DNA from 2 places in the Collinsella sp. AM20-15AC genome. Region 2 is predicted to be linked to the other one. Evidence: predicted binding sites of a transcription regulator. Region 2 holds the regulator's gene; the other holds the start of a gene.
What was found. Region 2 encodes NrdR, which represses ribonucleotide reductase genes. Its sites were predicted from a motif close to AAACACNATATATNGTGTTT; they were not measured.
Positions count from the first base shown of each region.

Region 1: a site for NrdR is predicted at 1,666-1,685, ahead of nrdD (anaerobic ribonucleoside-triphosphate reductase). Genes of this name have one in related genera too.

Region 1 is NZ_QRJA01000006.1:51,877-55,291, reverse strand. Features, by position in the region: gene nrdD (anaerobic ribonucleoside-triphosphate reductase) at 1-1,410, opposite strand, end outside; tRNA gene DW233_RS03175 (tRNA-Val) at 2,090-2,164, opposite strand; tRNA gene DW233_RS03170 (tRNA-Gly) at 2,168-2,243, opposite strand; gene DW233_RS03165 (glycoside hydrolase family 13 protein) at 2,385-3,415, opposite strand, start outside.
Region 2 is NZ_QRJA01000015.1:9,162-12,576, reverse strand. Features, by position in the region: gene lexA (transcriptional repressor LexA) at 1-325, opposite strand, end outside; gene DW233_RS06220 (LysM peptidoglycan-binding domain-containing protein) at 489-938, shown strand; gene nrdR (transcriptional regulator NrdR) at 990-1,433, shown strand; gene dut (dUTP diphosphatase) at 1,438-1,881, shown strand; gene DW233_RS06205 (glycosyltransferase) at 2,275-3,415, opposite strand, start outside.

The DNA of each region.
Region 1 (3,415 bases), on a different contig from region 2:
GCGCTCATCGAAGATCTTCCAGAACTTGTCCATGTCCTGATGCGAGCTCAGCGCGACATCGGGCAGGTTGATGGTCACAACACCTTGGTTGAAGCGACCATAGTACTTAGGCTTGGTCGGGTCATAGTTCAGCGCGTTGGCGACATTGTTAAAGCCGTTGCCCGAACGGTCGGGCGTCAGGAAACTACGGCAACCCATGCAGGTGTAGCAATCGCCGTTGCCGGCGGTCTCGCCCTTAGACAGCTTGAGCTCGCGCATCTTCTTCTCGGAGATGTAGTCGGGCACCATGCGCTTGGCGGTGCACTTGGCAGCCAGCTGGGTCAGGTAGAAGTACGGGGAGTTCTCGTGAACGTTATCGTCCTCGAGTACATAGATAAGCTTGGGGAATGCCGGGGTAATCCACACACCGGCTTCGTTCTTAACGCCCTCATAGCGCTGACGAAGCGTCTCCTCCACAATCATGGCAAGGTCGTGCTTCTCCTGCGCTGAGCGAGCCTCGTTGAGATACATAAAGACCGTCACAAACGGCGCCTGGCCGTTTGTGGTCATAAGGGTCACGACCTGATACTGAATCGTCTGGACGCCGCGACGGATCTCGTCACGCAGACGGTCCTCAACGACCTCACGGACCTTTTCGGCAGATGCCGAAACACCGAGCTCCTCGAGCTCGCGGGCAACCTCGCCGCGAATCTTTTGACGGCTCACCTCAACAAAGGGGGCGAGATGGGTCAGCGAAATAGACTGGCCGCCGTACTGGGAGGAAGCAACCTGGGCGATAATCTGCGTCGCGATGTTGCAGGCAGTCGAGAAGCTGTGCGGCTTCTCGATCAGCGTGCCCGAGATAACGGTGCCGTTCTGGAGCATGTCCTCCAGGTTCACCAGGTCGCAGTTATGCATGTGCTGGGCAAAGTAGTCAGAATCGTGGAAGTGGATCAGGCCCTCATTGTGGGCATCCACGATCTCCTGGGGCAGCAGCACACGCTGAGTCAGGTCCTTGGAAATCTCGCCGGCCATATAGTCACGCTGGACGGAATTGACGGTCGGGTTCTTGTTAGAGTTCTCCTGCTTGACCTCTTCGTTATTGCACTCGATCAGCGACAAAATCTTGTCGTCGGTCGTGTTCTTCTGGCGCTTCAGGCTCTGAACATAGCGATAGATGATGTAGTGGCGAGCAACCTCGTAGCAGTCGAGACGCATGATCTCGTCCTCGACCAAATCCTGGATCTCCTCGACCGAAACGGTGTGGCCCGCGTTCTCGCATGCCTCGGCGACGTTTTGTGCCGCGTAAACCACCTGGCGGTCGGTTAGACGAGAGCTCTCCTCGACCTCCAAGTTGGCGGCGCGGATGGCATTGACGATCTTATCGATGTCAAAGACAACCTCGGTGCCGCTGCGCTTGATGATCTTCATCCTCTTGCCTCTTTCGCGTCGTAGTCTCATTGCGCTTCAGAGCCAAACGATGCCCGGCAGGGCCTGTCCCTGTCTTGCGGCGCCGTCGCGCAATCTGTGTTCTCGATAAACCATAAGCCTCCATGCGGACATTCCCAGGAGCCGATCAAGCGGTTCAAGGACACGTTCAAAAGAGGCAGTTAAGGTCTTCGTTCTCTGTCCGCCATCTATCATACGACAAAGAGGCATCTATATCCTGTATTCTTTTTTTAGGTCAAACACAACATATAGTGTTTCAGCAGGTCAAAGCAATTGGTCATTTTGCAGACGCATTAAAAATGAGGGGTATTTGACAAGTCGGTAAAACGTTACCAACACGGCTACCTGCATGGCAGTTATAAAACCCCCTTAGTCAAGCCGCTGACAAATCCTACCAAAACCAAGCCGCTCACGCCAAAAGAATCCAAAAGATTATGCTTGACCAACATGTTGCGGTCGTGCCTTGCCGAGCCTCATGCAACCGCGGCACGAATCCTTGAAAGATATGTGTATGCAAACGGAGAAGACGAGAGTTTCCTCGGATGACTACTGAGAAGCATCCCGGAAGATCAAAAACTCGAAATTTGGTGACGTATTTGGCGACCCATTTGGCGACCAAAACAAAACAGCCCAGAGGCGATGCCTCTGAGCTGCGAACATTTGGTGGGCGTTAGAAGATTTGAACTTCTGACCTCTTCCGTGTCAGGGAAGCGCTCTCCCCCTGAGCTAAACGCCCAAATGGAGCGGACAACGGGGCTCGAACCCGCGACCCCAACCTTGGCAAGGTTGTGCTCTACCAACTGAGCCATGTCCGCCTGCGAGGATTTAATATACGGGATGATCCACCCAAATGCAAGAACTTTTTTTGAAAAGTTTTGCGACGCCCTCGCGAACCTCGCGAAGACATCAGCCGCCGCGGAAGGCGCAGGCAAACGCAAGCTCGCCGCAAGAGACCCCTACAACTCAGCGAGCATGATCCAGGCAGAGCTGTCCTGCGCGAGCTTACCGTCTGCAAGCGGTGATGAGGCGAGCAGGACCCTGCCCGCAGGCAGCTCCACGGGCGCTGCACCGAAGTTCGTCACACACGCCCAGCCGTTGTCGCGGCGATAGGCGATGACGCCGCCCTCAGCGCCCTCGGCACCATCCGCAAGGCCGGTGCGCCCGTCAAGATCGAGCCACGCAAGATCGTTGGCGCACCCGCGCAGCTTGCGCCGCAGCCAGAGGGCGTCACGATAGAGCGCAAGCATCGATGTCGGGTCCGCTTCTTCCCTATCGGCAGCGTAATCGGAAAACCATGCAGGCTGCGGCAGATGGGGCGCCGCATCGGCGTCCGCCGGTGAAAACCCAAACGATCCGCCCTGCGCGGGATCGTCCGCCGCCACCCACGGCAGGGGCACACGGCAGCCGTCGCGCCCCTTCTCGCGCTTCGGTCCGTGCGTATTGGTCGCAGTAGGATCTTCGAGTGCGGCCCACGGAATGTCAGCCACCTCAAAAAGGCCGAGCTCCTCACCCTGATACACGTATGCCGAGCCCGGAAGCGCCAGCTCGAGCAAAAGGGCCGCCCGCGCGCGGCGCTCGCCGAGTTCACGTTCCTCGTCATAAGACGACCCGTCGCGTAAGAGCCAGTCGAGCGCAATCTGGTGGTAGCGCGTCGCCTTGATCTGCGGCAGGGCATAGCGCGTCGCCACGCGCGGCACGTCGTGGTTGGAGAGCACCCAGGTCGAGGCGGAATCGGATTCTATAGCTGCCTTCAAGCCCTCCTCGATTGCAGCGTGCATGTCATCATAGGTCCAAGTGGCCTTGGCAAACTCAAAGTTGAATGTCTGGCCAAGCTCGCTGGGATGCGCGTAGAGATACTGGCGCTCGGGCAGCACCCACGCCTCGGCAACGGCGCTGCGTGGCGGATCATAGCGGTCGAACACGCGGCGCCACTCGCGATAGATCTCGTGGACCTCGTTGCGGTCCCACAGCGGATGGGTGCCGTCCT
Region 2 (3,415 bases):
CGGCCAGAATGGGGATCCCAGCCGCGACGCGACCAACGAGCGGTAGCGAGACCGTTCCGCGAGGTGCGGTGGGCTCGTCAGATTTAGAAATTGAGACAGAGGAACCGTCCTCGTTAAAGAGTTCCAGGGCGCGCGGTTTGGTGGCATCGCGCTTGAGTAGCCCGCGCGCCTCCAGGGCAGAGAGATGGGCGTGCACGGTGCTGGGGGAGGAAAGGCCCACGGCAGAAGCCATCTCGCGCACGCTGGGCGGATAACCCTTCTCCTGCTGATATTCCTTGATGAAGTCGTAAATTTGCTGCTGACGCTTGGTAATTTTGCGAGCCATCAGGGCATCCTCTCTACCCATGTCAAACAAATGTTCGAATTTTGCTTGACAGGAACAACTGTTCGAAGATAATAATAACCGAACATTCGTTCTCGCGCTAGACATTTTTGTCCGCGCGGCTTGATAAAACTGTTCTCAGCAAAACACGCGAGAGGAGAACATGATGAACGTAACGAATATGGTCCAGGGAAACCTCGCCCTTAAGCTCGAGACGCCTGCAGAACCCACTTTTACGGTTGTTCAGGGTGGCCGCTCCGGCTTTCAGCCTTTGACCGTAAAGCCTGTGCGCAATCAGCAGGCTGTAGTCGCGCCAGCCCGCGTTGCCCTGAAGGTTCCGACGATTGTCGCCGTCGCCGTTGCGCTTACGCTCTTCTTTGTCCTCGCTACTTCGGTCTTTAGCGCTCGTCATGCCGCGTATGCCGAGTCCGTTTCCAACATTACTTACGAGACCATTCGCGTTCAGACTGGCGATTCTCTTTGGTCGCTTGCCGAGGAATATCCAATCGAAGGCCTTTCCACGCAAGAGACTTCCGACATGATCCGTAACGTCAATCATCTGGAGCATGGTTCGCTCGCCGCTGGTGCGCATCTTAAGGTTCCTGCTCGTTCGTAATCATTATCGCGCTGCGCATGGTACCCTTGTTATCGTTTAAGAGGAGGTACCATGCGCTGTCCCAAATGCGGCAAGGCACATACCCGCGTCGTTGATTCCCGTATGCAGGAGTCAAATAACACCATTAAGCGCCGTCGCGAATGTTGCTCGTGTAACTACCGCTTTACAACGTTTGAGCGATGCGAGGACCCTATCGAGGTCATTAAGTCAGATGGAACCAAGCAGCGGTTCGATCGCAATAAGCTTCTTGTCGGCTTGATGCGCGCCACCATCAAGCGCGATATCGACACTAAGAAGCTCAATGAGATTATCGATGACATCGAGGTCGAGCTTCGCTCTCGCACGCTGACGGCCGTCACGTCCCATGAGTTGGGTGACATGGTGCTCAAGCGCTTGGCTAAGATCGACAAGGTGGCGTACATCCGTTTTGCCTCGGTCTACCGTGATTTCAAAGACGTCGATGAGTTTCTGCAAGAGCTCGACAAGCTAAGGTGATTCCATGTCCAACATTTCCGTCAACATAAAGCGTCTCGACCCCACCGTCGAGCTTCCCAAATACGCCCATCCCACCGATGCCGGCTTGGATTTACGCTCCAACGAGGACTGCGTCCTGAAGCCCTTCGAACGCCGTCTGGTCTCTACGGGGCTGGCCATCGCCCTGCCCGATGGCTACGCCGGCTTCGTCCAGCCCCGCAGCGGCTTGGCCATCAAGCAGGGCCTGTCTATAGTCAACACGCCGGGCCTCATTGATGCTCACTATCGAGGTGAGCTTAAGGTTATCCTTATCAACTTGGATCCCTCCAACGACATCCAAATCAACAAAGGCGACCGCATAGCCCAACTCGTCATCCAAGAAGTCCCCACGGTCAATCTCATAGAAGTAGAAGAACTAGACGAAACCGACCGAGGCAAAGGAGGCTTCGGCTCCAGCGGCATCGCCTAGGGCGCTCGTATCCCTCCCGCCCGGGGCTTACCTATATCATTCCATGCTCAAACATTCTCGCGTCGCTTCGCTCGCTGCGAAACTGCGCGTGGAACGATATAGGTAAGCCCCGGGCGGGCGGCTACTCGCTTGAAACAATATTTACTTTTCTAGTAAGTCGATGCGATGAAGGGACGCCTCCTTTGTCGCATCGACTTACTGTATTTATATTCTCTGGTTCCCCTTTGCAGATTCTACTGGTGGGGAATCTGGTATAGCCGCTGGTACGTTAACGCAGCTTACCTGTGGGAGGCCCCTATATATCGTCCCGCGCGCAGTTTCGCAGCGAAGCGAGAATGTTTGAGCACGGGATGATATATAGGGGCCTCCCACAGGTAAGCGGACATTAAGACGCTACCTGATATGCGCAGGTTTTTCGCCCCAGTAGAAGCGGCAGAAGGCTCGTTTGCGCTTTTGGGGTTTGCCTACGAGCTCCATGGTTGCGATGGCTATGTCTTCGGCTGCGTGGGGGCGGCGTAGTACTTCGCCGTTGATGAGCAGTGCCTTGAGCGACTCAGGATGATCGTGGAGATGACGCAACGTCACGATGAGCTCTCGTGCGGTGGTGACATGCATGCTGGCGCCCATGCCGGTGAGCATGGTGGTGTTGGCCTTTTCCTGGCCATAGGACTTGCCCAGCAGGATCATCGGCAGATGTGCGCATAGGCACTCGGTGACGGTGAGTCCGCCCGATTTGAGAATTGCCAGGTCGCAGCCGTGCATGAGGGCCGCCATGTCGTCGACATAGTCCAGCACCGTGACGTTTTCGAGCTTCATGGCATCGAAGAGCGTCTTGAGGCGGGCGGCGTATTCCTTATCCTTGCCCGGCAAAAAGACAAAGTGCATGTCTTCGAAGCTGCGTAGGAAGGGGAGGGTGCGGTCCATCTCCGCGCGAAAGCGAACGTACGGTTGAGGCAAGCTGGCACCGGCCATTACCAGCACGACGGTCTTGTCGGTGGGGAGGTTGAACTTAGCTAGCTCTTCCTCGCGATCGTAATCCGTGTCGAATCCGGCGCGAATGGGAATGCCGGTAATGCGAATTTTTGTTTCGAGCACCTTGCGCGGACGCAGCGTTTCGGCCATAAATTCGTTGGCAACACAGAATAAATCGGTGTCCTTGTGGGGCCACCATCCCTCGACTTCGTAGTCGGTCGGTACGCAGATGACCGGATAATCGATACCCGTAATTACGCGGGCGCCCACGGCAACATTGGCTGCCGTGATGTGCGTTGCAACCACGGCTATGGGCCTGCGGCTACGAATATATTCGTTGAAGGCGGGGAACATAATTCGCGACCATGCCGTTCCGCCACCCCAGAGAAGATGTCCCGTAAGCGTATATCGCCAGGTCAGGTCGTAAATGGGGCGCGTGGCTCCCGTAAAAGAAGCCGCGGTCTTATTGCCGTCGAATTTAATACGTCCAAAATCAAGGATATCGAGCACTTCAATCTCAATATCCTCGGGGATGCCATTGGTGCCGCGGATAAGGTCGAAT